Regions from separate parts of the Paenibacillus sp. FSL R7-277 genome, predicted to be linked through region 1. Evidence: predicted binding sites of a transcription regulator. Region 1 holds the regulator's gene; each other region holds the start of a gene.
What was found. Region 1 encodes Rex, which represses fermentation and respiration genes when NADH is low (regulators of the CRP and FNR family bind a similar motif). Its sites were predicted from a motif close to TTGTGAAATATTTCACAA; they were not measured.
Positions count from the first base shown of each region.

Region 2: the regulator Rex is predicted to act here: its motif matches at 3,465-3,482, upstream of ric (iron-sulfur cluster repair di-iron protein).
Region 3: the regulator Rex is predicted to act here: its motif matches at 7,836-7,853, upstream of adhE (bifunctional acetaldehyde-CoA/alcohol dehydrogenase).

Region 1 covers NZ_ASPX01000064.1:27,627-38,412, forward strand. Annotated here, with positions in the region: gene C173_RS18460 (3-hydroxyacyl-CoA dehydrogenase family protein) at 1-821, opposite strand, end outside; gene C173_RS18465 (AAA family ATPase) at 954-2,456, opposite strand; gene C173_RS18470 (hypothetical protein) at 2,449-2,991, opposite strand; gene C173_RS18475 (aminoglycoside adenylyltransferase domain-containing protein) at 3,217-3,978, opposite strand; gene C173_RS18480 (cell wall elongation regulator TseB-like domain-containing protein) at 4,279-4,800, opposite strand; gene C173_RS18485 (amidohydrolase) at 4,830-6,131, opposite strand; gene C173_RS18490 (redox-sensing transcriptional repressor Rex) at 6,121-6,771, opposite strand; gene dinG (ATP-dependent DNA helicase DinG) at 6,921-9,782, opposite strand; gene C173_RS18500 (tetratricopeptide repeat protein) at 9,898-10,512, opposite strand; gene panD (aspartate 1-decarboxylase) at 10,651-10,786, opposite strand, start outside.
Region 2 covers NZ_ASPX01000115.1:273,828-284,613, reverse strand. Annotated here, with positions in the region: gene nirB (nitrite reductase large subunit NirB) at 1-1,623, opposite strand, end outside; gene C173_RS29130 (hypothetical protein) at 1,891-2,577, opposite strand; gene ric (iron-sulfur cluster repair di-iron protein) at 2,710-3,405, opposite strand; gene C173_RS29120 (helix-turn-helix transcriptional regulator) at 3,630-3,854, shown strand; gene C173_RS29115 (DUF6773 family protein) at 3,832-4,275, shown strand; gene C173_RS29110 (hypothetical protein) at 4,472-5,194, opposite strand; gene C173_RS29105 (winged helix-turn-helix transcriptional regulator) at 5,582-5,899, opposite strand; gene C173_RS29100 (hypothetical protein) at 6,025-6,351, opposite strand; gene C173_RS29095 (Gfo/Idh/MocA family protein) at 6,384-7,319, opposite strand; gene C173_RS29090 (TVP38/TMEM64 family protein) at 7,480-8,091, shown strand; gene msrA (peptide-methionine (S)-S-oxide reductase MsrA) at 8,190-9,176, shown strand; gene C173_RS29080 (DUF4349 domain-containing protein) at 9,555-10,694, opposite strand.
Region 3 covers NZ_ASPX01000115.1:299,977-310,762, reverse strand. Annotated here, with positions in the region: gene C173_RS29230 (carbohydrate ABC transporter permease) at 1-73, opposite strand, end outside; gene C173_RS29225 (ABC transporter substrate-binding protein) at 149-1,555, opposite strand; gene pflA (pyruvate formate-lyase-activating protein) at 1,755-2,492, opposite strand; gene pflB (formate C-acetyltransferase) at 2,616-4,877, opposite strand; gene adhE (bifunctional acetaldehyde-CoA/alcohol dehydrogenase) at 5,139-7,760, opposite strand; gene C173_RS29205 (ABC transporter substrate-binding protein) at 8,298-9,767, opposite strand; gene C173_RS29200 (carbohydrate ABC transporter permease) at 9,900-10,772, opposite strand; gene C173_RS29195 (carbohydrate ABC transporter permease) at 10,774-10,786, opposite strand, start outside.

The DNA of each region.
Region 1 (10,786 bases):
GCACCCAGTTGTCCTGCACGCACCATCTTCTTGAGAATGGTCGATGGACGGTACTTGAGTTCGCCGTATTCACGGAACATGTTCTCAAGCGCGGCAAGAACGGAATCCAGACCGAAGCGGTCTGCCATTTCAAGCGGCCCGTTCTGGAACTGGTAGCCGATGCGCATAGCGTCGTCAATATCTTCGGGAGAAGCGACACCTTCCTGCAGGACATGCATAGCTTCGTTGATGAACAGGCAAATGAGGCGTGAAGATACAAATCCGGGGGATTCGTAGATCATAACGCCTTTTTTCTCAACAATCTCATCGACAAAGGCTTTAGTATCTTCAAATGTGCTGTCCGAGGTTTTCAGACCGCGCACGATTTCAACCAGATCAACCTTACCTACAGGGTGTATGAAATGCATGCCGATAACGCGTTCCGGATACATTGTAGAGCTTGCAAGCTCAGTCAAGCTAAGCGTTGACGTATTGCTGGCAAGAATAATGTGGCTCGGACACACCTGATCGAGCTGATTGAATACCTTTTGCTTGGCCTCCAGATCTTCAACGATGGTCTCAATGACCATATCGCAGGAGCTCAGTTCAGCGAAGTGTGTAACCTTCTGGATACGGGCCAGGATGAGCTTCTTCTCCGCCTGGGTAATCGCCCATTTCTCCAGCTGCTTGTCGAGACTGGTCTCGATCATTTCGTAGGAGTAGTTCAGCCGTTCTGCAGTTTTTTCCACCAGCATGACATCCAGGCCTTTGGCTGCCAGCATTTCAGCAATCCCTTGTCCCATTGTGCCTCCGCCGATGACACCGATCTTCTTAAAATTCATGTAAAAGTCTCCATCCTTTCAGGTATCTATACTTCTGTATTGTACCTTGTCTGTCGAAAAAAATAAGTAGCCCGACATATAATGATATCTTAGCATGTCTGAAAAGTAAAAAAAAATAACCGGCATAAAGAATTATGCCGGTAAAAGGACACTGTCACGAAATTGACAACGAAATTGCTCTCCGGAGAGGACTTCTTCCTTCATTAAAATGTCAAGGGAGTAATCAAATATATTTCTCTGCTTGTCCAGCAGGTCATTTGTGCGGATCATAAGATCATCCAGTATTTTACTGTTTTCCTTCATTAATTCTTCGGTGGTAACCATTTGCAGATTCGCAATACCCAGCGAAGTGAGCCCTGACTTCATCATGGTCTCCACGATATTCAGTGCCTGATCGAAGTCTCCACGGGAACCGGTACTGCGTCCCCCGTAATACATCTCTTCGGCAGCCGCTCCTCCAAGAGCAATCATGATCTGGTTCTCCAGGTAATCCTTCGTGTACAGATACTGCTCGGTCTGCGGATTATGCCGGACATACCCTAGAGCCTGACCGCGCGGGGTCAGTGTTACCTGGCTAACGCTTCCGGGGCGCAGCAGCTCAGCCATAATAGCATGTCCAAGCTCATGGATCGCTACCCGCTTCTTCTCTTCATGGTTGGTCTCACGGTCGGTCTTTTCACCCATCATGACCTTGTCGATCGCCATCGACAGATGACGCTGCTCTACCAGAGTCAGATTCTCGCGCATCATGTAGATCGCGGCTTCGTTCATCACGCTCTCCAGCTGCGCACCCGAGAAGCCGTAAGCTTCTTCGGCGATTTTATCCAGATCCACGGTATCATGCAGCGGCTTGTTCTTGGCATGCAGGTCGAGAATCGACTTGCGGCCCTTCTTGTCAGGCATATCGACCTGAATATGGCGGTCAAAACGCCCCGGGCGCAGCAGCGCAGAATCAAGCATCTCCTTGCGGTTCGTTGCGGCTACCAGCAGGATGCGCGGGGTATCGTTGTTATAAATCCCGTCCATCTCTGTCAGCAGCTGATTGAGGGTCTGATCATATTCACGCTGTTGTCCGCCTTCGCGCTTCCCGCCGATGACGTCGATTTCATCAATGAAAATAATGGCGCTTTGCTTATTCTCCTTGAGTGCGCGTGTGCGGGCATCCTTGAACAAATCGCGTACGCGTCCCGCACCCACACCGACATACATCTCAACGAATTCACTACCCGAGGCAGCTACAAACACGGAGCCCGTATAATGTGCCGCAGCCTTAGCCATCAGCGTCTTTCCTGTTCCCGGAGGACCTGTAAGCAGAATTCCCTTGAGCGGGCGAATCCCGAACTTGCTGATTTCTTCATGCCGGATCAGGAAGTCCAGCGCTTCACGCAGCTCCTGCTTGGCATTGTCCTGTCCGCCGATCTCTTCAAAGGTCAGCTTGGAAGGGCCGTTCTTCTTGCGCTTCTTATCTGCACCTGCATTAACCGTCAGACCGCCGCGGGCATGAGCAATGAACAGGAGCGCGGCAACCATGCCCAGCGCTATGATTACAGGGAAGATATTGATCCCCACAAAAGCCATAAAAATCAGCATGACCGGAACGAATCCGGCTACAACCTCTTTCCAGTACTTAGGCATTGTTCCACACTCCCATCTTGGCTGCTGCACGTGGCAGAATGATAAATTTGCTCTCTGTGCCGTTGCTCAGGCTTACATATACATTATTGTCGTCAATCTCTGTGGTAGCTGTAACCCCGCTGTACTTGCTCTCCTGCTCCTTCAATCCGTCCAGCTTGGCTGGTATCAATGTATACTTCCGGCTCTCCATCGCTTCTGCTACAGAGAACATCGCTTTATCCCAATACTCATCCAGCAGTTCACTCGGCTTCTGTTCCACATCCAGCTTCAGGGTCCGTCCGTCAATAGCAGTGCTGCCTTCTCTTGATACATACTGCACCAGTTCACGTAATTTCGTGCCCGGCTGCAAATCCAGTTTCAAAGTGACCTCATTGCGTTTAATAGTAATATGGGAATCCTTCACTCCCTCGTAGGATGATACCAGCTTCTGCAGCGGCTCCTGCACCGCGAATGTACGGTAGGAATACCAGCCACCAAACAATAATGCAGCAGACAGCAGAGACGTTAGCAGTACAGGCACAAGACGAAGTTTCAAGAAACGTCCTCCTCTCAATAATGACCGAGCACAACTCTATAATAAAGACCAGCCAGCGTGTCTAGCGCCCATCCGAGACGGACATGCTCTTAAGCATGTCTTAGTACAAGTAGTAGTATATCATAGGTGTATATACGATTTTACATAAAGTTGTGAATATATTTAAAATTTTTGATACTAATTTCTGGATGTTTCATGCGCTTATCATTTTTACCCGGTCAATCTTCAGTTTGGAGTCCGCTTGATTTCAGCCATCATAAATTCCGCAAAATCAGTTAATTCGCGCGGTTCATAGCCTTCGGCGACTGCCGCACCGCTATATTCCTTCAGACACCGTCTCAGCAGCCCGTGATAGCGTTCCGGTAAATGCTGCAGCCCCCACTCACCGCCTTCCTTCTTGGAAGAGACATGACCTTCCTGCACATAATAGAGCACCCTGCATAGATTCAGTGTGTAATAGACTGGAGCATTCTCAATTTTCTGCGGCGCATCTTCCACATCCCGGACGATGGAATCCAGATAATATCCCCGGTCTACCGGCGCAAAGGCCTCACGGATCGGTTCCCCGTATAAGATAAACCCGCGATCGTAGACTACTGCAAAATGCGCCGCCAGATCAGCATCCTCAAAGCCGCCGCACAGATAATTCTCATCGGTTCTATACCGCTCTAAATGAGCTTCTGAAAAGTGAAATTCAAATGGCGTAGGATACACATAGTTGTGCAGGTATGTCTTCAGGACGATAGACAGTTCAATTCCGCGCTTATTCGGCAGACTGTCGTGATAAGCTACAATACGACTGGCAAGCCTATGACTAACCTCTGCGGGCAGCTTATCCTGTATGACGATCAGCAGATCAATATCGCTTGAATCCGGTTGAAAACAGCCCATGGCCAGGGAGCCGTGCAGATAAATCCCCGATAGATTATCCCCCAGCTCTTCCTTAAACAAATCAACCGCCTGATCCAAATATGCTAAAACTTCCATATCATCTCTTCCTTCTGTCTTAAGATTTAGCCTAGCATTGGAGAGTTCATGTACATGAATGGTACTGCAATCTGTATATACTGGTGTATGTACACATTGACAACAGAGCAGTAGGGAGCAGCTCCGATCAATGCCTCCCTTTATTAAGTAAGCCACAGATCCACGCCTCTCAAATCCATAAACAGCCTAGCCTATACTCTACTCGTATATAACACGCCAAAAAAGCGGGAGTACAGTATCACTGTATCTCCCGCTTCTAAATATAGTTCAAGCCTGAACGCCCGGCCGCTTAAAGTGACGCTAGCGGTTCGGCAGACTGTACCCCTCACCGATGGCGCTGCCATCCTTGAAGCGGTAAAAATTATAATAGAATCGCCCGTCTTTTTTGTAAAATAGCTGCCAGGCATATTCCCCGTTGTATACACCGGGCAGCAGCCGTTCGATCGTAATGTCCGGCAGCTGGGCGGCTATGATTCCGCGCATTTTCTCTTCTGAGGTGCCATTGCTCAGTTCCTCAGCATACAGGTCGTTGTCGCCTCCGGCAGGCTTGCCCTCCAAGGTGAAACGGACCCACACCATCAGTTCGGTCCCTGCTTCATTTTTACCGGTCAGCACCCAGTAGATCTCATTCTCATTCCAGATAGATTTCTGGGCCTTGGTTACCTCTGTTAGTCCGGCACGCGCCCGGGCCAGCTCCTTGGCCTCACTCCGCTCGTTCCACTGGTCCTTCATAATGTAGGCATAGAACTGGCTTAGTCCGAACAGAAGGAGCAGCACCACGGTAATCCCCAGCCAGATCCATTTTCTCCTCTTCTTCTTCACCACGCTGCTTCCTTTCCCGTTCCCCTGAATTACCGTTTAAGCAGGCTCTCGAACGTCTCCTGTGCTTTGCGGCGGATGGCTTCTTCATCAAGTGTCAGGCATTGTCCATGCTTCACAACCTGCTGGCCGTTCACCCATACATGCTCCACATCCTTGGCACTTGCCGAATATACGGCATGGGAGAGCAGATCGGTATGCGGCAGCAGATGCGGCTGATCAATATCAAGTGCAATAAAGTCGGCCTTCATCCCTGCGGCAAGCCTGCCTACCCCGCTTAGGAAAATAGACTGCGCCCCATACTCCGTCGCCATCAGCAGCGCTTCAGGAGCCGGTACCGCTGTAGGATCACCGCTTACACCCTTGTGGATCAGAGCCGCCAGCCTCATCTCTTCGAACATATCCAGATTATTGTTACTTGCCGCTCCGTCTGTACCCAGGGAAACCTTAACCCCGGCTCGCAGCAGCTCAGGAACACGCGCAACCCCGCTGGCCAGCTTAAGGTTACTGCCGGGGTTATGCGACACGCCAACGTTATAGCGGGCCAGAATCCCAATCTCTTCATCATTCAGATGAACCCCGTGGGCAATGAGCGAAGGACGGGTGAACATCCCGAGCTTCTCCAGATGTGCGACCGGACGCAGTCCGTAGTCGGCCACGTTCTGCTCCACTTCATGGCGCGTCTCGGACATATGGGTGTGCATTGGCAAGTCCAGATCATGGGCAGCCTGCACAAACTTCATGAAAAACTCTGGAGGACAGGTGTACGGGGCGTGCGGTGAGAGCATGGTCGTAATTCTGCCGTCAGCCTTGCCGTGCCAGTTACGGGCAAAAGCAATCGCCTCAGCGAGCTTCGATTGCTGTACCTCTTCCGGGCACAGCCCAATTACGCCGCGCATCAGCACAGCACGAATACCGGACTGCTCGGTCACTTCCGCTACCCGGTCCATATGATCATACATATCGAGGAAGGTGGTTGTGCCGCCCTTCAGCATCTCCAGCACGGACAACGAGGTTCCCCAATATACATCATCACCAGTGAATTTCTCTTCCATCGGCCACATCTTCTCCTGCAGCCAAGTCTGAAGCACCATATCGTCGCCGTATCCGCGCAGCAGTGACATGGCCGTATGCCCATGGGTATTGACCAGACCCGGCATGAACAGCAGACGGCTGCCGTCTACGACCTGAGCGCCATCCTCCACTACCGGCTCAGCTTCACCTATGTAAGTAATCAGATCATTCTCCAGGGTCATATACCCGCTCAGAACCGGCTTGTCACTGCCCGGAACCAGAAAGTGCCCGTTCTTGATTATCGTGATTTTACTGCTCATCTTCAGCCTCATCCTTTCCATCATGCAAATAATAGGCCAAGCTCTGCAGATCTGTGGTGAAATCTGCGGCATGAATCCGGATATTGGCAGGCGTCTTGAGAATAACCGGTGCGAAGTTCAGAATCGCTTCGATACCGGAATCCACAAGAATATCAGCTACGTTCTGGGCTTCGCTGTCAGGCACGGTAATAATCCCGATCCGGATGCCCTGCGAGCGGATGGTACTGCTTAGCTCCTCCATCGGCTGCACAACCAGCGAGTTGATCTGCTGGCCCACCTTCGGCGGGTAGGCATCGAAGATTGCAGTAATCTTCATCGTATCCTTCAAGTAAGCGTTGTAGTTAGACAAGGCATGACCGAGGTTACCGGCTCCAACCAGTGCAACATTAATTTGCTGGTCAAGCTTCAGGATATGGCGGATCTTCTCAATCAGATAAGATACATCATAGCCGATGCCTTTTCTGCCAAAATCACCGAAATAAGCCAAATCCTTACGGATCTGGGCGGGATTTAGGTCAAGCTTCTGGCCCAGCTCCTGAGAAGAGACTGTGGAGATTTCACGTTTTTGGAGATCGTTCAGGAAACGCAGGTACACTGGCAGCCTGCGCACGACGGCCTCCGATATTTTATCCGATTTCATGTATTCTCCTCCTTAAAAGTTTTGTTAGCCTACACTTCATTCCGTACAATTATAGCAACCGTGCCCCGCCGCCTGCCGGAGTGGCAGGACAGGCGGGAACGGATCTTCAGGATAATCATGACTTATTAATAATAGCAATAGCAGATGAATTAGGAAACCCCGCCGTCATCCAGCCATTCGGCAATTCTCGGGACCATCTGCTCGGTGAGCATATGCTCCATCTTGGGACCGGGGAGCGAGTACAGAAAGTACTTTCCGTAATGCGATTCAATCACTCTGGTATCGTACACAATTACGATGCCCCGGTCCTGCGCCGTGCGGACCAGCCGCCCGAAGCCCTGCTTGAAGCGGATGACAGCCTGCGGCACGGACAGCTTCATGAACGGATTCTTCTTCTGTGCCTGAAGCAGCTCTGACTTCGCTTCTGCCAGCGGGTGATTCGGCGGCTGGAACGGCAGTCTGACAATCGCCAGGCAGGTCAATGCTTCTCCCGGGATATCCACCCCTTCCCAGAAGCTGCTGGTACCCAGCAAGACCGAAGCCGGGCTGTCCTGGAAGCGGCGGATCAGCTTGCTCCGGCTGCCGCCTTCCACACCTTGTCCGAGTACCGCGATATCCTGTGAGGCAAGTGCCTCCTTCAGCGGTTCATACACCTGGCGCAGCATCTTGTAGGAGGTGAACAGCACCAGCATCCGCCCCCGTGTTGTTACAGCTGTCTCAGCAAGGGAGTGCACGAGGGTGTCCACAAAGCGGGCATCCCCAATACTCCCCTTGACGCTCGGGAAGTCCCGCGGAATGACCAGGAGAGCCTGCTCACGATACTTGAATGGCGACGGAAGCAGTGCAGTCATCAGACGCCGCTGCTCTGCAGCCTCGCCAAGACCCAGGTTATCAATCATGAACTGGAAGGATTTATCCACGGATAAGGTGGCCGAGGTCAGGATAATGCTCTTCTTCTTATCGAAGAACAGCTCCCTGAGCTGGGTGCTGACATCTACAGGAACAGCATACATTTGCAGCGACTTGCCCTTATAATTACCGCTTCCCTCCAGCCAATACACGATATTCTCATCGTTCAGACTCATGAAGAAGCGGATCTGCTCTCTAATGGATGCCAGATCCTTGAATAACCCGCCGATATCGGTCACAAGACTGTCTGAGGAGGATTGGCTGTCCGTGTCACGCATCTCACTGAGCATTTTGTCGCCCTTGCGGATGATATCGCTCAGACTGAGGTTCAGTGTATTCTCAAGGGCAGCCAGCTCCTCCCAATCCTTCGGCTTCTTGCCCGGCTGCAGGCGTGCCACCAGCTGGCCTGCTTCACCGGCCCCGGCATCGCTGCGCTCAGGCAGCAGGCTGAAGAGCCGGTCGCTGAGCGCATCCCAGGACTCCTTCACCGTCAGCAGATCGGGATAGATCCGGTCGATCACGCCGCTCCATTCGGAAGCCTGCTCACTGCCCGAAGACTGCAGACTCTGACGGAGGGCAGGCAGCTGCCCGCTCCGGCTATCTTTATAGAGTCGGGTGAGGGTATGGGCGAATGTGAAATATTTCATCTGCATGCCAAGATGCTTGCCGGCAATATCCTCCAGATGATGGGCTTCATCAATCACAAGATGGTCGTACGCCGGAAGAAGCTGATGCCCGGCTTTGACATCTGCGAACAGCTTGGAGTGATTGGTGACTACCACATCGGAGATCCCGGCTTCATGCTTGGCCCGGTGGTAATAGCATTTGCGGAACCAGGGACAGGCGCGTCCCAGGCAGGAGTCAGTATCACTGGCTACAGTCTCCCAGAAATCGCCGCCCCGTCCGCTTAAGTTAAGCTCCTCATCATCGCCGGTCGTCGTCTGAGTCAGCCAAACGAGCATTTGCGCAGCGGTGAGCGCTTCTTCCCTTGGACTCGTAAAGTCCTTTTTGTTCATTCTATGTTCGAACTTGCGCAGACACAAATAGTGCCCTCTTCCCTTAAAGATGGAGGCCTTGAACGGGAACGGCACAACGCTGGTTAAGAGCGGAATATCCCGCTCCCGCAGCTGGTCCTGAAGGTTAATGGTATGCGTGCTGACCATCACCTTCTGATCGCTTTTCACACTATGGTAGATGGCCGGAAGCAGATAACCCAGCGATTTGCCGGTGCCTGTTCCCGCTTCAATCAGCAGATGCTTGTCCTGCTCAAGCGCTGTAATGACCTCATGGATCATCAGCTCCTGGGCTTCTCGGCTCTCATACTGGGGAAGAACAGCCTTCAGCCGCTTGGTTACCTCATCCATATATTCTTCAAAGGTAATATTCTCCAGCGGATTGACGCTTCCATCCTCCCGTGGCGTAGCCAGCTCTGCCCAGTCCCCCACAGCCAGCGCAAGCTGGCGGTAGAAGCTCAGCTCACCTTCCGGCTGAAAGGTCTCCATCTCCCGCTCCCGCAGCAGCCCGTCGAAATACCAGGCCAGATCACTGTCTTCGTCCGCGAACAGCTCATTCAGCCGCTGAATCGTCAGCAGCGGCAGACTCTGCAGCTCTTCCAGACATTTGAGCAGCACAATAGCCGTGGCAAGCGCATCACTGTCCGCCTGATGGGGACGGTCATGCGTAATGCCGAAGTGGCTGCTTACCGCGCCAAGCTGATAGGTGCTCAGCGAAGGAAAGCATATTTTGAGAAAATCGATCGTATCCAGAATCCGCCCCTGAAACGGCAGGTAGCCGCAGCGGTCCAGCGCATTCTGCAAAAAATGAAAATCAAACGCGACATTGTGTCCGACGAGGACTACATCATCCAGCAGCGGTACCAGCTCCATCATCATCTCATCGAGCTCAGGCGCATCCTGTACATCGCTGTCTGTAATTCCGGTCAGGCCCGTAATAAAAGGAGGAATTGGCGCTCCGGGCTTGACATAGGAACCATACACCCGGGAGATCGTCCCGTCTTCTTCTATAATGGCAAGGCCAACCTGGATGATCTCTCCCACAGATTGGGTTCCCGTAGTTTCAAAATCAAGCACGGCAAATTTCATTATAAGTTCTATTCCCTTTCACTTGAGACTCTTTATCAGCATAACAGAAGTTACGAAAAAAGGCGATGCACACCCCGGGAAGTGGGGCGCATCGCCTAAAGAAACCGAGGATAAATTATAAAAGCGAAACCAGCTGATGGCCAAACTCCAGCTTCCCGCCCCGTCTGCGGCACACCTCCAGATTCACGTTCGGCTCCGGCAGATCAGGATCATGCAGCAGCGACAGGCTGAACAGCTCACTGGCTTCATTGAAGCGTTCCTGGGAAGCCCGGATACAGCCCAGCGCATTATAGATCATCGCCTTCAGCTTCACCTCACGGATCAGGCCCAGCATGTGATTCAGATGTCCCCAGGCGGTATCGCCTTCTCCCTCCTGCAGATAAGCCATGGCCAGATACAGGCGGGCAGCGAGGCTGTCCGGATACTGTGCCGTAACCTCCCTGAACTGTTCAATGCACTTACGGTACATCAGCAGCTTATAATAGCCCTGGCCCCTGACAAAAGCATCCATCCCAAGCTCAGGTGCCTCCTCTTCCGGCAGCTCCTCCGGCTGAACCTGAAAATCCGCCTGTTCCCGGAACTCGCTCAGCTTCTCGGCGAAGACCAGCCACTCGTCCATTACATTATCACTGATGCGGTGGAGCATATTATACTTGGATAAAAGATCGCTTCGGCGGGCACCCTCCGCAGTAGGATAGTCGGCTTTGATCTCCTGGAGCATCTTGTTCATCTCAGCAAATAAATGTTGAAACACCGGACATCCCACCCTTACTGATAATGAAGTCAGCTTAAGCTTGCCTTACTTCATTATCAGCAAGTACAGGGGTCTTCATCCCTGCCATTGATTACATGGCTCAAAGCTCAGAATTCAGGCAATCGTCGCATGAATCTCATGATCCGCCAGCTTCACCGGCTTGTTGCCCGCATCAACGAACACTACAGTCGGCTTGTGTGCCGCCAGCTCCTCGGAGGACATGACAGCGTAGGATATAATAATCACTGTA
Region 2 (10,786 bases), on a different contig from region 1:
CATCCGTTCATTGACGAATCGGGATTCCTTCTCATCCTCGTGTGTGTCAGGATAGATCATCCCCAGATAATAGTTCACTGCAGGGCGGCATTTCGAACAGCCTTCTGCCTGCTTCCAGTCCAGGACATGCATGACTTCCTTGGTGGTCCGGAGGCCTTTAGCCGTAATCTCGGCTACGATCTCATCCCGGCTAAGCGAGGTGCAGCTGCAGATCCCCTGCTTGGCGCTCTGCTGGAAGCTGTCTCCGAGAACGAATTGCAGAATCTGCTCCACCACCGGCTTACAGCCGCCGCAGGAGCGGGTTGCACCCGTACAGGCTTTGATCTCATCCACCGTAGTGAAGCCGTTCTCCGTAACAGCATCCACAATCGCTTTTTTGGTTACGCCGTTGCAGCCGCAGACGATTTCTTCATCAGCCATCGCTTCAACGGACATGCCTTTCTTGGCTCCGCCTCCGCCGCAGCAGCTTGTGCCCATAACTTCATCATAGATTTCATTGTTCATCTCTGTGCTGTTTTTCACAAGCTTCTGCAGGTTGGCAGATTCCGTTACATCACCGAACAGAACGGCGCCGACAATCACATTATCCTTAAGCAGAATCTTCTTGTAGGTTCGCTTCCATTCATCCTTGGCAGAAATGACGGAATGCTCCGGTGTTTCGGTGAATTCACCAGCGGAGAATACATCTACCCCGGAAATTTTGAGCTTGGTTGCTACAACTGAGCCTTCATAGCCTGGAGTCTGTACACCGGACAGATACTTGGCGAGAACCATGCCCTGCTCGAATAACGGTGCGACGAATCCGTAGCAGGTTCCCCGGTGCTCTGTACATTCGCCGACAGAATACACATCTGCCATAGAAGTCTGCATATAATCGTCAACTACGATCCCGCGGTTAACGGTGATTCCACTGTCCTTCGCAAGCTGGACATTCGGCTTGATTCCAACAGCCATCACGACAAACTCTGCCGGCAGCTCACTGCCGTCACTGAAGCGCAGACCGGTAACCCGTTCTTCGCCTGTCAGCTCTACCGTCTGCTTGCCCATGGCGAATTTCACACCTTGACGTGTAAGCTCTGCCTGCAGCATTGAAGAAGCGGTACGGTCCAGCTGGCGCTCCATCAGATCCTCCAGCAGATGCACAACGGTAACATCCATACCCAGGTTGACCAGGCCTTTTGCAGCTTCAAGACCTAGCAGTCCTCCACCGATCACAGCCGCCGTGCGGTACTGCTTCGCCGCTGCCAGCATCGCATCGCAGTCTGCGATATCGCGGAAGCCGACTACCCCATCCTTGGTGCTGCCGGGTACGGGGAGAATGAAAGAATTCGAGCCTGTTGCAATAATTGCTTTATCGTAAGGAACCGCCAGTCCATTATCGGTCAATATGAGTTTGTTCTGTTCATCGATCCGGGTAACCGTCGTGCCAGTATACAGTGTAATATGATTATCCTCATACCACCCAAGATCATTAAGAATGATGTCTTCAATCGTTTTGCTGCCTTCAAGTACATAGGACAACATAATCCGGTTATAGTTGGGATGCGGCTCACTGCCGAAGACAGTAATATCATAAGCGCCGCCCAGCTTCAGAATCTGCTCAATAGTGCCTACTCCCGCCATGCCATTCCCAATCAGCACTAACTTTTCTCTTTCCGCTGCCACTGGTAGACCCTCCTTCAGAAACTCTGATTTCTTCAATAACTTTACCTGATAGAGAAATTATACTGTCCCCAATTCCATGACAAGTGTGACCACAGTCACACGTTATGTGAATTTTTTCACACAAGTGGATATGACTTCTCCTGTCCAAAATAAACGGATACCCATGCAGTTTCGCACAGATATCCATTCATTTGATACACGATCTCACTCCTATACTTCATTCACTTATTTCAGTACCAGAGAGATCTCCAGCTTGTCCTGCGGACTGAGCTTCATGTCCACTCCATTACCGAGCAGACCTTTATCATTGACCTTCAGTCTCCATTCCTCGCTGCTGAGCGGGGTATATTCCATCACGGAAAGCACCGTCCGGTTATCCTCGGCAAGCCGGACCATACCGCTGTTCTTGAGCAGTCCCTTGACGGACATATCCTGCATAAAAGAAAGCACATGCGAATGTGTCAGCTCCGGCTGCTCGCTCCCCCCGTTCACCGTGATGATGACAGGCTGAAACATCTTTCCGGTTCCGGCAGGCCCTGCTGACATCGTAATGGCCGAACCCGGTTCCAGCGTCGTATTCAGCTCTTGAACCTTCTTGCCGTTCACCTGAATCTCCCAGCTCATATCCTCACCCAGGGAAACCTTATTCACCTCAAGAATACTAGTTCCATCCGCTGAAAATGTAACAACGCCGCTCTTTCTGAACAGCTCTATTATTGAATTCCCAGGCACATAAGCTTCGTTAAGCAATCTGGCCGAGCTTCCGGCCATTTCACTGTCACCCACCTTGACTGAAAAGGTTAATCCTTGGCCTCCGTTACTGCTGCCGCCATTCTCTGATCCCAATCCACAACCGCTTGCCGCGGCCAGCAAGAGAAGGCACAGCATGAAGCGCATCCATTTCGTGGACATCCCACGGCACCGCCTTCATATGTATTTTCCCAGACTCTTTAAGGATAACGCATAGAGGAAGGGTTCTCAAATCATTTCTGCCGGAAGAAAAAGTAAAAAGCCCCCGAAGGGACTTCTACCTTGCAGCAGGTCCTATTGATAACGCAGGAACAAAATATTGTTCTCCAGATGTACATGTTCGAAAGTCATGCCTTCCAGTTCTTCAAGGCGGGCATAGGTCAGGCGATAAGTCGTGCAGGCATGTGCGGGCGGTGTGTAGTCATTAGTAACTCTGCGCAGCTCGCGCAGAATCTCTCCGGCCCCGTCATGCTCAGCTTCCAAATTATGCAGCAGTCCGCGCAGCTCCGCAAGTCCTTCTTCGGTTGGGTTCTGAGTGTAGGCCAGCATCTTAGGGAATTCGCTCTCTTCTTCCTTCGCTGTATGCTGCAGCAGCTCTTCACGCAGCATATTGAACAGACGGTGCATTTCTCCGAGGTGCGGTGAATCCTCACCGTGAACGCGGAACACCTTGGTTACATTTTGACTGATTAGCGGAAGCTCTTCACGCAGATAACGGTGATGCTTGTTCACAATATAATCCACCAGCTCCTCCGAAGAAGCCTCGTTCCAGGCGGTATCCTCTTCCAGAACCGGGTGCTGCTCTTGCAGCTTGTTCAGCTCCTGCACCATTGCTGCCGGATCAAGACCCTTCTCGGCAGCGGCTTCAGCCAGCGGCTTGGCACCTCCGCAGCAGAAATCGATCCGTTGTGCCTTGAAATAATCTGCTGCTTTGGGGAACTGCAGGACAATATCTCTGACCATTGCTTCCGGGGTGAACCCGGGATGAATTGTTGTATCGTTTAATTGATTGGACGCCATGTTGGCCCCTCCTCAGGTTAGATGTAGGTTTGTGCTTCTTTTCACTTCTACACCTTATCACTGGCCTTAGGCGGAACTTGTGATTGTACGCACTAAATATAACAAATTTTAATGAACGCGAACTTTTTGTTTTCAATGTTAAATATACTAGACATTTTGTTTTATATATTTTACAATATGCGTGAGGTGAGGGAATGGGGAAGAATCTGAGGCTCAAAGCCTCGAGAGCGGCAAAAGACATGTCGCAAAAGCAGCTGGCGGATGCCGTGGGGGTCACAAGACAGACAATTATCGCGATTGAGAATGGTGATTACAACCCCACCCTGAGGTTGTGCATTGACATTTGTGTAACACTTGGGAAGACGCTGGATCAATTATTTTGGGAGGGAACGAAGGATGAGCAGAACGAACCTGGATGAGAGACAATTGCAGCAGCGGCACAAGGCGGGGAATCAGGCATTTCTTTTGATGGCATTCTTATTGCTGGCAGACATGGCGCTGCAAAACTACGGAATGAAGTGGCTGGAATATCCGCTTAGTAATTACGCAATTTTCATGCTGGGTGTGGGTTTCTATCTCGTACGGCTGATCTGGAGCGGTGCATATGTGGGACCGGGCGGAGCACAGGGCGGAGCAAAAGGGAAAAACGTTCTGGGTGCACTGCTGGCGATCGTGGTGGCAGCCTGCATCCTTATTGTTACTTTCGTGAATCCAGCCGCCCAATCAGCAACAAACAGCGGTGCGAACGGGAAGGTGATTCTGGTCATTTCCGTTACAGCAGGACTGGTCATCTTAAGCACCGTGTACTTGATCCGGCGGAGGAATAACCGGGCGGAGTAGAGTGGCTTGTACTGCTGTGAGTGACTAGAAGTACAAATAAAGGAGGAGCGGAGCGATCGCCTTTGTGTTTGGATTTCTACCGCGAAGAGCGGTTTGTATCAGGAAATCCAAACACAATAGCGGCCGGAAGTCCAAATGTTCACCGCAGCGACGACCTGGCTTCAAGTTCAACTCTTTTTTTCGAGCTTCACCTTTTCTATCGAACCGTCGCCTGCATGTAAGTCCGCTTGCCCTGCGCATCCTTCAGGTAGGGGCCAAGTCCGGCGAACCGCGAACGATCCACATATACACCCGTCATCCATCTGCCTTCGGTCAGGCCGCCGTTCCACTGCAGCACCAGATCGGGGGCAGAGATCCATTCCTGATACACTCTGATGTTCTTATCCTTATATTCTTTGGCCGGTTTGTTCAATTCGCTTAGCGGTGCCGGGGTAGGGTAGGTGGGCACGAAATATACAGAGATCAGCTCCATATCCTCCTCACTCAGAAAAGCCTCCTCCCCCAAGTAAGGCTGGAGCAGCCGCGTGTTCTCATACATAGACCAGATCACAGCTTGAAGTACCATGCTCTGGCTAATTCCATTATGAAAAGTAAAACGGCGCTGAGCATTTGAGCCACTCCCTCCCTTAGCCGTTACCGGCTCCAGGCAATGCCGTTCACAACCGATACATTTCCAGCCGGACGGGCCTTGAATCCATTTCTGAAATACGCTCCCGCTGTCATTGTCCCCTTTATATAGAGAAGAAATGATCTCATAGGGCACACCGATCCAAGCATCCCACAGAGAATCCGGGAGATAGCTATGAAGCATGAACAACACCTTGTCATAGATCAGCTGTACTTTAATCGAAGCAGTCTCCAGTTCGGCGACATCCTTTTTTCCATAGGTTATTTCCCGGGAAAACAAGGTGATGGTCATGGTCCTCGCCTCCTAAAAGTTGTGTGAGCCCTCCGCTTCCTTCCATCAGCATCGTCCAAAACACATCCCGTAAGCATCCGTCTGCCTTATAACCCTGGGCTTTTCCTACTTTTGTTAACGCTTCCACACATCCGTAATATTTAGTATGTTCTATTATATTACACAGGTAGGGCCTAAGTGCAAGGTTTATTTGGGCAAAATTTGCATAAACAAGCGGAAACGGCATTGCCGTCCTTATAAAGGACGGTACCGTTTCAGCGAGAAATAGAAGGATAAGTTATCGTGTGAAACCTATAAATTCTTATATTTCAAGCAGAACAGCATATGAAAAGCCCCTTACCCGGATACCCGGCAAGAGGCTGTCATCAAAAATATATTACGGTACTGCTACTCCACCCAGCTCTCGGCCCAGGACTGGATTTGCTGCATGACCGGCTCAAGCGCACGGCCCTTCACTGTTAATTCATACTCAATGCGCACCGGTGTCTCCGGGTACACATGTCGTACCAGAATGCCCTCGCATTCCAGATCCTTCATGCGCTCGGACAGCATCTTATCGCTCATTGACGGAATCAGTCCGGAAATATCCTTGAACCGCTTGGGACCGCTCATCAAGGTCTGAATAATGAGTCCGTTCCAACGCTTGCCCAGAAACGAAAAAGCCGTCTCAAATCTCGGGCACATCGTCAGTTGATGTTCTTCCATGGTTATCACCTCTCACTTATGAAGCTTACAATTAGTTAGTATATATAATTTTACCACATTTATTCTGGAATGAACATCGTTTGCCAAAAAAAAGTTCATTAACCCCTATTATTATATTTACGCTCTCAATCCTTGGTGTCTTCTGCCTTGCGTCTTAGCTGGATGGCCTCTGTAACCACATAGGCAAGATCATCGTTACTGTACAGGGAGAGTACGCCCAGCACCGTATCATCGGAGATGAACCCGGCCTCATCCGCGGATACCGTCAGGGCCAGCGCATTGGCCAGCGCCTGATTGCCCTCCTGCTGCGGATAAGCCTGCAGATACAGGGCATGCGGGTCCAGCTTATTATTCACACACCACTGGGCAAATACAAGAATCATCATTTCCTCGTCCCGCTTGTAGCTCTCGATAATCCTCTCTTCCATCGACTTGTTGTCATAATCCTCCATGTTGTTCTCCTCTCTGCTGCGATGCTGACCGCTCAGCGGCTTAATCTTGCTGCTAATTCATGGCTCGGCAATACGGCCGAAGCGGAAATACTGCATTGCTCCGGTGTCGCTATATTACTGAGATAATGGCTGACCGCTCCGCTGAAGCCTCTTCGCTCCAGCACGGTATCCCAGCTGCCGAAGTTCTGCGTGCGCGGCAACGAGCCCTGCTCATATAATATAACCCGTTCCATGTCTGTCACCTCAACCGACCTGCCATGGCCGTGCAGCTCCAGCTTCTCCAGATCGGCCCCTGCATCCCGGACCATGCTGTAATGGCCGGTGGTCCCGTTCTCCCAGCCCAGCATTCCCGAGGCGTGCAGAAGCCGCCCCTCCGCATCCGCCCTCAGGCTGGTGTGCAGCAGCTCATAATCCCCGCCTGACAGCCAGAGCAGCAGATCCAGCATATGAATCAGGTCATCATGGATCGTCTCATGGCTGTTACCCTGCTGCAGCTTCGTCCGGTGTTTGACTGCGGTGGATTGGCTGATGCCTCCGGCCTTATGCAGCCAGGATTTGGCGGCGGCATACATCGGGGCATAGCGGCGGTTGAAGCCCACTCCCAACAGCAGCCCCTTGTTCTCAGCAAGCTCTGCCATCCGGCGGGATTCCTCCAGATCATAGGATAGCGGCTTGTCCACATACACGGACACCCCATGCTCCAGGCAAGAGGTCACCAGCTCATAATGCGTAGTTGTAGGACTATGTATGAACACAGCATCCAGATCCCAGGACAGAAGCTCCGTAAGCTCGGTTGTGCCCCGCTGAAGGCGATACGCCTGGACTGCCCGCTCGACCGTAGCAGAGGAATGGCTGAGCACTCCCACCACCTCGGCCTGATCATGCCGGGAGAGCAGCGGCAAATAGACTTTACGGGCAATATCGCCTATGCCGATCATTGCCACTCTTTTGCGGACAGGTAGTTTCATTAACAGCATCTCCCTTACATGTTGGGGGAAATTCAATTCCCTTATAGATGTATTATACCGTGACATGCTGCGGGAACAATGATCTTTGCTTCAATAATTGCTTTAATTGCTTTTTTTTCAGTATGATGAAATGGATGGAGTGAAGAAGGGGCATAGTATAATGAGAAAATGGCTAACGGTTGTTCTGTATGTTTCGTGCATAATCCTCGCGTTTATCTACAGGTATGAACTCCTGGCTTGGCTTAGAGAGGATCATCCTTTGTATTTGTCGATGCTCGCCGCCACAGTGCTGGCCTTATTTCCGGTCCTGCCCTACAAGCTGATTATCGGATTGTTCGGGTATGCCTATGGAAGCTTCGCAGGAGCGTTAATATGCTGGAGTGCTACTACGATAGCGGCGGCCCTTGTATATGGTTTCGTTAAATACATGTTCCAGAGCAAATCAATGGCCTATCTAAGCAGTATTTCGGCGCTGGACAGATTTGTGTCTGCTGTGCAGCAGCGTCCTTTTGCATCCGTAGTGATTGCCCGCCTGGCACCGTTCATTCCGCAGATGGCTGTGAATATCTACGCTGGTGCCGCCGTACTGCCTTTCTGGAGCTATCTTGGAGCTACCGCACTTGGCAAAATTCCCGGCATCGCCCTCTACGCCTTCCTCGGAGGACAGATGTTCCAGCATCCGCGAAGTGCTGCAGTAGCTATAATCGTGTATATTGCCGTACTGGCTGTAGCCGGATTATCCATGCGCCGCCGTCCTTCTGCGGGCCGCTGACGCTTCAAGAATTTCCGGTGTGCTGGCAGTAAGCCTCTATTTGATTTATAATTAAATTGTGATCTATTTAATTGCATTCTACAGATGGAGGGATAACAATGAGTGAATTTCAAGCTGATTCTATAAATGTCAAGACCGAGCAAGCCACCTTCGCCGGTGGATGCTTCTGGTGTATGGTATCCCCTTTTGAAGAGCTTCCAGGCATTGTCAAGATTATCTCCGGTTATACAGGCGGACATACCGTGAATCCGACCTACGAGGAAGTATGCTCAGAAACCACCGGACATGTTGAGGCGGTGCAGATTACGTTCAATCCGGATATTTTCCCATATAGCAAGCTGCTTGAGCTGTTCTGGCAGCAGATTGACCCTACCGATGCCGGAGGGCAATTCCATGACCGTGGCACTTCTTATGGAACGGCAATCTTCACCCATTCGGAGGAGCAGCGCGAGCAAGCAGAGGCTTCCAAGGCAGCTCTTCAGGCCAGCGGACGCTTCTCTGCTCCCATTGTGACACCTATTCTTCCGGCTAAGCCCTTCTACCCAGCCGAAGAATATCATCAGGGCTATCATCACAAGAATCCAGCCCATTACAAGCGTTACCGCAAGGGTTCGGGCCGGGAAGCATTCATCGAAGCTCACTGGACGCATAAGGAGGACCCGCAGAGCCTGAAGGAGCGCCTGACTCCGCTTCAATATGAAGTAACGCAGAACAGCGCTACGGAATCTCCATTCCGCAACGAATTCTGGGATCACCACGGAGACGGGATCTATGTGGATATTGTCTCCGGGGAGCCACTGTTCAGCTCAGAGGATAAGTTCGATTCCGGCTGCGGCTGGCCGAGCTTCACGCGTCCGATCCGGGACTATGTGGTCAAGGAAAAAACCGACCTCAGCCACCTGATGGTCCGCACTGAGGTTCGCAGCAAGACAGCGGATTCCCACTTGGGCCATGTATTCAATGACGGCCCCGGAGCGAACGGACTGCGGTACTGTATCAATTCGGCAGCTCTGCGCTTTGTTCCCAAAGAGGACCTGGAGAAGGAAGGCTATGGCGAGTACCGTGTGCTCTTCCAGCATGCTTAAGGCTGGAGATCCCGGCTTGCCTCAAGCTATAGCTTCATAAATTGCATAACTTACGTGTGGCCCGAATGTATACTGTTTTCCGCATACATTTGGGCCACACGCCTGCGCATCAGCACAATGTATGCTGTTTTCCGCATACAATGGAGCCACACGTCTTCGCGCCAGTTCAATGTGTGCTGTTTTTCGCATACATTCGGGCACACGCCTGCGTACCTGTACAATGTGTGCTGTTTTCCACATACATTCGGGCACACACTTTATCCACAACAGAAAAAAATCATAATTTCCTGAACAAAACAAAGCCTCCAGCCCGGATTCACGGGTAGGGAGGCTTTATTCTTTACATAAATGATCCTATGTTTATTCGTACAGCCCGCTCTACTTATTCTGCTTATCTGAATTCTCCTCATCCGCTGCAGCCGGTACTACAGGTGCCGCTTCAGGATGAGGCTGCGATTCCCGGCCCGGCAGACGGTTGCCGCCCAGCCGTGCCTGTTCAGGGTGCGCGGGTTGCCGCCGCTTGAAGCTTTTCCGTAACCAGAGCACCAGCGCAACCACCACTCCAGCTACCAGCAGGACGGGGAGAGCAGCCGCCAGTACAACAACAAGCCACTGGAACATCACAGACAACGCCTTCATGCTGCTCTTGAGCGCTTCCGAAGCCCGTTCACCCAGCGGACCCTCGGAATTAGTCTGTGTAAGGGTAAGACTCTTCTCCGTCTGGTAGAGGCGAAGCTCCACTGTAGAGAACGATACGTTCTGATCGATATACCGCATTCTGCCCTTGATCTGTTCAATTTGCTCCTGAATTTCCCCAAGCTGGTTGGCGAACTGGACGAGATCGGCCGGTTTGGTTGCTTTTTTCATAAAATCAATATACTGCGCCTCCATCATCTGCTTCGCCTTAAGACGTGACTCCAGGTCCACATATTCCTCCGACACATCCTGCCCCTGGATGCTTCTCTGGAGCTTCTCATGCTTAATCTTCTCCAGATTGTTCAGGAACGGAGAGAAGCCCGCCGCAGGCACTTTTAGGATAAAGGTTCCACCCTGTTCATATTCAGACATATTCTCTGAAAATTCGATAATGTAGCCCCCGGCCAGAGTAACCATATTCCGCACTTCAGTCTGCGCTGCCCCGTAGTCGGTTACCTCCATATTGAGGTTCGCCTTGTAGATCAGCTTCTTGTTCAGCCCTGCTACCACATCGGTGCCGGTGAATCCGGCAGAAGCATTTGTCCCTTGCTCAGCCCCCGCCCCAGGGACTGCCGAATTTCCGCCGCCGCCCTTCACTGCAGCCTGATCATTGACAGCCATCGCCGTGTTAGCTAGACTATCCTCCTTAGCCTCTACCGCAGCAGGCGCACTCTCCGCTGATCCGTCTGATGCTGCTTGATTACTGAACGCGCTTTCTGAATTCGCGGCCGAATCTGAATTGTTACTCGACGCGCCGCATCCCGTTAGAACCACGGCCACAACCACTAGATACAATAAGTAATGCAGACCCCATTTTCGCATGCTCATTCCTCCACAAAGTGTAATTGTATACTGCTTCCGGTGCTTCAGCTTCCGCGGAGAAAGGCCGTTATCTGTATCGGTCCGTTCCGCGC
Region 3 (10,786 bases), on a different contig from region 1:
ACATTACGAACAGCACCAGTGCCGGAATAACGAACAGAATGAACACCAGAGGATTTCTCAGTGCCTTATTCATAGCTACCTCCATATTGCTTTCTTTTGAAAAATGCACCCTGGAGCAAGCACCAGGGCACATACAGTTCACCGTCTCTTATTCCACCGCTGCATTAGCCTCTTCCTGTATCTTCTGAAGCGCTTCGCCCATCTTCTCAGGAGTCGTCTGCCCGCCGATCAGGCTCTGAATCTGGATATTACTGATTTCAGTGGTGACATCCGCCTGCACCAGCGAATCAAAGGCCGGGAAGGACGACTGGGAGCTATTCAATACAGCGACAATCTCACTCATCAGATCATCCGTAATGTTCTTGTTCAGCACAGCCTGATCGATCTTCATGGCAGGCAGGACTCCGTCCTCTACCAGACCGCGCAGTTGCATCTCTTCATTGAACATATTCTTAATGAAGGATTTCACTGCTGCAAGCTGCCGCTCATCTTCACCCGCCGAAGCGGAGAAGCCATAACCGTTGTTCACATCGCGCATAAGCGCCGTCTGATCCCCCACTCCGCCTTCAACCGCAGGAATATTGAAGAAGCCGACCTTGCCGATTAGACCTTCGCCGGATTGGCCGGCTTTGAACACGGAAGACTTCCAGGTCCCGTCATACATCAGGATGGCTTCACCGCTGGTGAACTGGGTCGTATATTCAGCATATTCGAAGCCCAGCTCTCCCTTCTTGAAGTAGCCTTTATCCACCCATTCCTTATATTTCGCCAAGCCCTTGATAACGTTCGGATCATTCCACTTCGCTTCACCGGTAGCGAACTTCGCGGTCACATCCGGTCCGGCATAACGGGACCAGAGATGGTTGGCCAGCATCAGCGGTACCCAGCCTGCTTTGGAGGCACCGGCCATCGGCACTTTACCATCCGCTTTAATATCGGCCAGCTGCTGCTCCAGTTCAGCGAAGGTTGTCGGAGCCTTCCAGCCCTTGCTGGTATAGTATTCTTTATTATAGAAGAAGCCTTCTCCGGAGCCGCCGATCGGCAGACCGTAAATCTTACCTTCATAGGTGAACGGGTCCAGATTAGAGAACTTGTCTTTGATGCCTAATTCATCAAGGATCGGGGTCAGGTCCAGCAGCTTGCCTTCTTTGGCATAGATCTTGGAGTCCGGGCTACCGAACAGGTCGAAGATCTCCGGAGGGTTACCGGCCGCCATTTCACCGCGCAGCTTCTCCTTACGGTTCACATCCGAATCTACTCCATCAAGCTTGAAGGTCAGTCCAGGCACATCCGCCTGCACCTTGCCCACCACATCCTCCAGAATAGCCAGTCGTTTCTGTTTGTCCGCTCCAACCTGGGTATGACGGATCGTCATTTCAAAAGGCTCAGCATTAGCCGGTTCTTCCGTTGCGGCAGCATTGGTAGCAGCAGCTTCATTCGTTGCAGCAGGCTCTTTGGTGGCAGCAGCATTGTTATTCTTGTTGCCTCCACAGCCAGCCAGCAGCGCCGAGCTAACGAACATCAGGGACAACAGCAGTGTTAGACTTTTTCTCATTACGGGTGACCCTCCCTATTTCATGATTTCCCTTACAACTCTAATTATAGAAAATCACATTTGTAATCGTAAGGTTAAGATTTATCTTCAATAGGGATAAAATCCTCTAATGGAAGCGGATTCAGTTAGGTTTCCTGACATAGAAAAAAAGCGAAACTCCTCAGAATAGAAGCTCCGCTTTCGAAATTATTATATGCAATTAGACCAATGCGGTCTGCATACGACCCTCTTCAATCAGCCGGTACGCACGCTGCACTTCTTCATCGGAAGGTGACTCTACCCCTTCAAGCTCATAGGGACGGCCAAGCTCCTTCCATTTGTAGATGCCCATTACGTGATAAGGCAGGATTTCGAACTTCTCAACTCCATTAAGTGTGCCAATGAACCGTCCAAGATTCTGTAAATCCTCTTCCTTGTTGTGAATGCCTGGAACATAGACATGGCGAATCCACATTTTACGGTTATTATCGGATAACCAGCGGGCCAGCTTCAAGGTACGGTCGTTGGACTTACCGGTCAGCTTGATATGCGCTTCATCATCAATATGCTTCAGATCCAAGAGTACCAGGTCGGTAACATCCAGCAGGTCGCTGATTTTCGATCCATCATTATAGCCGTTGGTATCAAGCGTGGTATGCAGATTCCAGCGTTTCTTCACCTCGGTGAACAGTTGCTTCACGAAATGCGCCTGGAGGGTTGGTTCACCGCCGGATACGGTCAGGCCGCCGCCGGACGTTTTATAATAATTCAGGTAAGGCTCAATTTCCGCCAGTACTTCCTCGACGGTCATTTCCTTGCCTTCATTGAGTTCCCATGTATCCGGGTTGTGGCAGTATTGACACTTGAGCAGGCAGCCCTGCATAAAAAGCACGAAGCGGATACCCGGGCCATCCACCGTTCCAAACGTCTCCAAAGAGTGGATATGTCCTTTAAGCATGAGATGTCATCCTTTCGAAAAAAAACTTAAAATTTTAACCACTTTCAGACAAGAGTGTACCGCCCTCTTGCAAGGGCGGCAGCTCTTTGATTGGTTTCAGTTCTTGTAGAACAAGAATGCTTCTTACATGGAATCGTGGAATGTACGGTTGATAACATCCATCTGTTGTTCACGGGTCAGCTTGATGAAGTTAACAGCATAGCCGGATACGCGAATGGTCAACTGTGGATAGTTCTCTGGGTGATCCATAGCGTCAAGCAGCTGCTCACGGTTAAATACGTTAACGTTCAAGTGCTGAGCGTTATTGTGGAAATATCCGTCCATCATGAAGACCAGGTTGGACTTACGGGAATCTTCGTCTTTACCTAGCGCCTTAGGAACGATGGAGAAGGTATTCGAGATACCATCCTGTGCATCGGAGTAAGGAAGTTTGGCAACAGAGTTCAGGGATGCCAGGGCGCCCTTCTTGTCGCGTCCGTGCATTGGGTTAGCACCAGGAGCGAATGGTTCGCCTTTTTTACGTCCGTCAGGAGTAGTACCAGTCTTTTTACCATAGACAACGTTCGAAGTGATAGTCAGTACCGATTGAGTCGGTACAGCATCACGATACGTTTTGTTTTTGCGGATCATCGACATGAAGGTTTCAACCAGCTCAACAGCAATGCCGTCAACAGCGTCGTCGTTGTTACCGTAGCAAGGGAATTCACCCTCAGTTTCAAAGTCGATAGCAATACCTTCTTCGTTGCGGATTGGCTTAACCTTAGCGTATTTGATTGCGCTCAGGGAGTCAGCAGCAACGGACAGTCCGGCAATACCGCAAGCCATAGTACGCAGAATGTCGCGGTCATGCAGCGCCATTTCGATACGTTCGTAGGAATATTTGTCATGCATATAGTGAATGATGTTCAGCGTATTGACATAAGTCTTAGCCAGCCATTCCATCATTGGTTTGAAGCGTTTCATTACTTCATCATAATCCAGGTATTCAGAAGTGATCGCAGGATATTCAGGACCTACCTGAGCACCGGATTTCTCATCTTTACCGCCATTGATCGCATACAGCAGAGCCTTAGCCAGGTTGGCACGGGCACCGAAGAACTGCATTTGCTTACCGATACGCATTGGGGATACGCAGCAGGCAATTGCATAATCTTCACCCCAGTATGGACGCATTACATCATCGTTCTCATATTGAATAGCGCTGGTCTCAATAGATACCTTAGCACAATATTTCTTAAAGCCTTCAGGAAGCTTCTCGGACCACAGTACAGTCAGGTTTGGTTCTGGAGCCGGTCCCAGATTGTACAGGGTATGCAGGAAGCGGAAGCTGTTCTTGGTTACGCGGGTTGTACCATCTTCAGCCATACCACCGATGGATTCTGTAACCCAAGTTGGGTCGCCGGAGAACAGGTCGTTATAGTCAGGCGTACGCAGGAATTTCACGATACGCAGCTTCATTACGAAATGGTCAACGATTTCTTGAGCTTGCTCTTCTGTCAGAGTACCTTCTTCAAAGTCACGTTGAACATAGATGTCGAGGAAGGAAGATACGCGTCCAAGGGACATAGCCGCACCATTCTGTTCTTTAACAGCTGCCAGATAACCGAAGTATACCCATTGTGTAGCTTCTTTGAAGTTCGTAGCCGGTTTGGAAATATCCATACCATGAGCTGCAGCCATTTGTTTCAGTTCGCCCAGAGCACGCATTTGCTCGGACAGCTCTTCACGCAGACGGATAACATCTTCTGTCATGGAGTCAACTTCAAGCTCAGCCAGTTGCTGCTTCTTGTCTTTAATCAGGAAATCAATACCATACAGAGCAATACGGCGATAGTCGCCGATGATACGTCCGCGGCCATAAGCATCAGGAAGGCCTGTGATTACGCCGGATTTACGCACAGCTCTCATATCTGGTGTATATGCATCAAATACGCCTTGGTTATGCGTTTTGCGGATGTTCGTGAACATGTCAACGATATTCTGCGGAAGCTCGAAGCCGTATGCCTTAGTAGCATCGATCATCATCTTGATACCGCCGAACGGCTGAATGGAACGTCTGAAAGGAGCGTCAGTCTGAACGCCGACAATCTGTTCCTTATCCTTGTCAATGTAGCCAGGAGCGTGGGAAGTGATGGTGGAGACAGTATCGAGGGATACATCCCATACGCCGCCTCTTTCTCTTTCTTCCTTGCTCAGCTGGGAGATAATCTTCCACAGTTCAGTTGTATTGCTGGTAGGTCCAACCAGGAAATCTTCAGTTCCTTCATAAGGCTTGATGTTCTTTGCAATAAAGTTGTTAACGTCAACTTTCTTGGCCCAGACACCTTTTGTGAAATTTCTCCAACCCGATTTTGCTTCTAATACTTCTTTTTCAATCACCGACATGCTAAATCCCTCCATTTATATTTATTATATTTGTAGAGATCGCGGGCTTGAAGGTTAATCCCGTGTCTCGTGATCCCGAGGCTAATAGTTGTTATAAAATTCACAATCACATCTTCATAACGGGGATCGTTGTCTATATAAACATTTTAGTTTATTTTCTGAAAAAGGACTGTGACAAATATCACTCTTTCGGTGATATTTGTCACTTCCATCCAGTCCCATATTAACCTTTAACCTTATTCTTTGCCAGGCAACCGTTAATTAGTTATCGAATTTTCCGTAGAATGCGTTGCGGTATACATCAGCAAGCTCGGATACCAGCGGCATTTTAGGATTGGCAGTAGTACATTGGTCTTCAAATGCACGGTCAGCCAGATAGTCTACACGGGATTCGAAGTCCTTAGGATCGAAACCAAGAGCCGAGAAGGATTCTTCGATACCGAGTTTTTTGTTCATGTCGCGGATTGCATTGATCAGGCTGGTTACGCCTTCTTCGGTAGTGCGTGCAGGCAATCCCAGAATACGGGCGATTTCTGCGTACCGTTCGTCAGCTACAAAGTGCGAATATTTAGGGAACGAAGCGAACTTCGTAGGTTTCTTGGCATTGTAACGGATAACATGCGGCATCAGGATCGCATTGGTACGGCCGTGTGCGGTGTGATACTGTCCGCCCCATTTGTGTGCCAAGCTGTGGTTAATCCCCAGGAATGCGTTGGCAAAGGCCATACCGGCAAGCGTCGAAGCATTGTGCATTTTCTCACGGGCCAGCTTGTCACCTTGCAGTGCGGATTTCTCCAGCCACTGGAACACCAGTTGGATGGCTTTGATTGCCAGACCATCGGTATAGTCACTGGCCATTACAGATACATAAGCTTCGATAGCATGTGTCAATACGTCCATTCCTGTATCGGCAACTGCAGTCTTAGGCAAGCTGTAGACAAACTCAGGGTCAATAATTGCTACGTCTGGAGTCAGCTCATAGTCAGCGAGCGGATACTTGGTATTATTGCCTGTTGTCTTGTCTGTGATAACTGCGAACGATGTTACTTCAGAACCTGTACCCGAAGTGGTTGGAATGGCAACGAATTTCGCTTTGTTGCCGAGCTTAGGGAATTTGTATACCCGTTTGCGGATATCCATGAACTTCTGTTTCAGGCCGTTGAAGTCTGCATCCGGATGTTCGTAGAACAGCCACATGCCCTTGGCAGCATCCATTGGGGAACCACCGCCGAGTGCGATGATGCAGTCCGGCTGGAATCTGTTCATCATAGCTGTACCTTTTTCTACAGTAGTAGTCGATGGATCCGGTTCAACTTCCGAGAACACTTCGATCGCTACAGGAGTCTGGCGCTGACGCAGATAGTGCTCAACTCTTTCAACATACCCCAGTTTAACCATTACAGGGTCAGTGATGATAGCAACGCGTGTGATGTCAGGCATTTTGGCCAGGTACTGAGTGGCTCCCTTTTCGAAGTAAATCTTGTCAGGTACTTTAAACCATTGCATATTCACGGTACGACGATTCACCCTTTTCACGTTGATCAGATTGATTGCAGTGACGTTCTGCGATACCGAGTTGCGTCCGTAAGATCCGCAGCCCAGTGTCAATGAAGGGATATTAGTGTTGTAAATGTCGCCGATTGCGCCGTGAGTCGATGGCGAGTTGACGAGAATACGTCCGGTCTGCAGACGGTTGGAGAACTTCATGATTACTTCTTCGTTGTTGGAATGGATAGCCGAGCTGTGGCCCATGCCGCCAAATTCAACGATTTGAGCTGCGCGTTCGATACCCTGGTCAGCATTCTTCACCTTGTAGCAAGCCAGAACCGGGCTCAGCTTCTCAGCGGACAATGGATATTTAGTACCTACACCTTCAAGCTCAGCTACCAGGATCTTCGTTCCGGCAGGAACCTGAATGCCGCACATTTCAGCGATCTTCACAGCGGATTGGCCAACGATAGCCGGGTTAACTGCACATTTCTCTACGTTCATTGCGCCGCTGGTCAGCTTAGCTGCTTCTTCTTTGTTCACAAAGTAACAGCCGTTTGCAATCATTTTCTTTTTCACTTGATCGAAGATGGCTTCTTCAATGATAACTGCCTGCTCGGAAGCACAGATCATACCATTATCAAAAGTCTTCGACAGGATAAGGTCTGTTACAGCCTGATCAATATCAGCACTCTTCTCGATGAAAGCAGGCACGTTACCAGGACCTACGCCGAGTGCCGGTTTGCCGCAGCTGTAAGCTGCCTTGACCATTGCCGATCCGCCGGTTGCCAGAATCAGTGCAACGTCCGGATTGTTCATCAGTGCGTTTGTTTTGTCCATCGTAGGAAGCTCAATCCATTGGATGAAGTTCTCAGGTGCGCCTGCTGCTACGCCTGCATCATGCAGAATTTTGGCTGCTGCCGCACTGCACTCTTGCGCTGACGGGTGGAAACCGAATATAATAGGGTTACGTGTCTTAGCGGAAATCAAAGCTTTAAACATCGTGGTGGATGTTGGATTGGTTACCGGTGTGATACCCATAATGATTCCGACTGGTTCAGCAATCTTCTGGAAGCTGTCATAAGCGTTATCCTCAATAACGCCTACAGTCTTGTCGTACTTAATACCGTGCCAGATATATTCAGTGGAGAAGATGTTCTTTGTAATTTTGTCTTCGTATACTCCGCGTCCTGTTTCTTCAACAGCCAGTTTTGCCAGGTACATATGCTTGTCGAGTCCGGCCAGCGCCATTGCATGAACGATTGTGTTTGTCTGCTCTTGATCCAGGCCCATGAACGCTTCGTGGGCTTTCTTTGCTTTATCCACCAAAACCTGAATATACTCTTCAGCGGTGGTTTGTTTCACTTGGGCGGCGACTTCGTTTTTAACTGCCATCTCCCTCGTCCTCCTGTCAATTTTTAGGTTGTTTCTTTCTATACATTTATCTTAGCACATCCTTTTCACCTTGTATAGTGAAATCTTTCACAAAGTATAAAGTTTTTTTTGAGTTGTTTTCAAAGCGCTTTCATTCGATCATATACTAGTGTTTTTACCATATTATATGTAATATTTAATTGAAATTTGTCTATTCTGCGAACGCAATACGATAGTCTGCAGCGTTGATAGCCCATCTTGCCTTGCAATGCCGGTTGGGCTTCGGGAATTTTGCTCATGAATGCCAAGCCATCACTTCGGTTCATCCGTCGCTCTTCTAGAGACTCACTCTGACGGTGAATATAAATATAAATTTCTGCCAAGTGGAAACGGCTTTGCCGTCCTTTTAAAGGACGGTACCGTTTCAGCGAGAAATAGAAGGATAATTTATCGTGTGCAACCTATAAATTCTTATATTTTTATAAAAAAAGAGACAGCATCTCTGCTGTCCCCCCCTTATTCATCTCTTCCCCTAAGTCTAGAAAGAGACGTCCCAGGCTACTCCACCTTAATGGTATCGAAAAATTTCTTCTGTACGGTTGCGGCTGCTGCATCAAGCTGGGCCTTGGAGTCCGTGCCTTCCTTGGCGAACAGCTCCTGAATGACATTGGACATGGTTGCATAGTAGTCCTGGGTATTGTACTGCGCCTCAGGTTTGCCGTCGAGTAGAGCCATAATATCTGTATTGTATTGATATACAATATCAGAGTATTTGTCATACACTGCTTTGGTCTTCTTGCCGAAGTCGGAATCGGCAGCATAGTAATCAAGAAGCGGCGGAATGAAGTATTTGCCGTCCGCCTTGCGCTGCTGCAGAATGGCATCGAGCGCTTCCAGACCTTTATCCGAGAAATAGTCGAAGGTAATATAACGGAAGGCCATCTCCTGCTCATCCTTGCTGGCATTAGGGTTGATGACCAGATAGTCGCCGCCGAGAACACCGGTATGCTTGCCGCCCTTCTCAGCCGCAGGCATTGGATAGGTCAGCACATCCTCCGGCTTGAACCCGCCCTGGTTAAGCGCCTGTTCAATGACTCCGTCAGATCCGGCCATTACCATCGCGGTACGGCCCTGCTGGAAGGCACCTACCGCATCGCCCCAGCCGAGCGCCCAATCCTGGGGAACCGCTTTGGCTTCCCATCTCAGCTTTTTATAGAAGTCCAGCGCTTTAACACCAGCTTCGGAATTGAAGGTGGCCACCACCTTTCCGCCCTCAATCTTCTGAATCTCCCCGCCTGCTTCGAACAGGAAGTTGGTCCAGTTCCAGCCGGCTTCGTTGCCTTTGCCCATCGGGGCAATCCCTGAGATACCTTTCTTGGGATCGGCCACTCCTTTGGCTGTGTTCAGCATGTCGTCCCAGGTCCAATCCATTGGAGGTACGGCTACACCTTTGTCATCCAGCATCTTCTTGTTGATCATTGTTGTAGTGACGTAACCCTTCTGGGTAACTCCATACACCTTGCCGTCAATGATGAACTGGTTCTGCAGCACAGGATTGATCTGATCCTTGAACTCATAATTGTTCCACAGATCGGTGATGTCAGCTACCCAGCCCTTCTCAATCAGGAATTTGGCTTCGGTGGCATACGTGTTGAAGAAGGTCGGCGCTTCATTCGCTGCCATCTTCACTCCGATCTCGCTTACATTATACTGCCAGTCGTCCTTGACGATCTCCACGTTCGGATAGACTTCCTGGAACCGCTTGATCTTGTCATCCTCCTGCGCTCTCACCTCGGTCAGGTCCGGCGTAGGATAGTGGATTTTGATTGTTACCTTTCTCTGGGTGATATCGTCAGCCGGTGCTGCAGACGGAGTGGCTGACTCTTCCGCCGCCTGGGTTGCTGCTGGTGCAGGTGTCGCTTCTCCCCCGTCAGCCGCCGGCTTGTTGCCGTTATTATTGCCGCCGCAAGCGGACAATAAGGTCCCCGTGACCAGGAGACAGGCGAATACGCTGGAAACTTTACGCATGGTAACTCCCCTTTTCCATATCATAATGAGCTTACAAATTCATCTTAAAAGAGAAACCGTTTACAAACGAGGTGTATTTATATTCCCTTCATGTGCAGGAGTACGATCTCTACCGGACCTCATCCTTCCTGCTCAGCCTTTGACCGCAGACAATGAAACTCCGCGCATAATGAACTTCTGGAAGACCAGGAATACCAGGATCGGCGGCAGAGAGACAATGAACAGAATTGCGAATTTGATGTTCGTATTCAGCGCTTTTACATTGATAACGTACTTATAGATAGCGGTAGCGAGCGTATACTTCTCCTCACTGTGCATGACCAGCGATGGCCAGAACCAGTCATTCCAGGCTGTGGAGAAGATGAAGATCGCCAGTGTTGCAAAAATCGGAATCGACAGCGGCACCGCGATGGTGAAGAAGCTTCTCGGCTCCGAGGCCCCGTCCATCCGCGCGGCTTCCAGAATCTCAGGATGAATCCCGTCGAAGAAATTCTTAAGCAGCAGGAAGAAGAACGTGTTCGCGCCTGCCGGCAGCCAGAAGGCCGCATATTGATTGAGCAGGCCCAGCTCCTTTAGATTAACAAAGTTCGGAATCATATAGCTCGTAGCCGGAATGAACAGCGTCATCAGGAAGAAGAAATAGAAGACCTTGCGGTACGGCACATTCATCCGTGAGATACTGAAGGACGCGAGTCCCAGTACAATCAAGGTAGCGACCATATTCCCTGCAAAAATATACAGGGTGTTCCGCAGAAACATAGCCAGATCGATATAATCCAGCGCATCCTTCAGATTACCGAAATGCCATTCCTGCGGAAAAAAATGCGGCGGAAAGGAATTGACCTCGATATTCGACTTTAGACCGTTGAACATCGTCATGAGGATGGGATACAGCATGCTGAATATCATCAGGACAATGAACAGCACCATAATTCCGTAGACCACCCTATTGCTGGTCTTTTTCAGGTCATGCTCCGAGAGAATACCTCTGTCTGCGCTCTTCATTCTAGTTGTCCTCC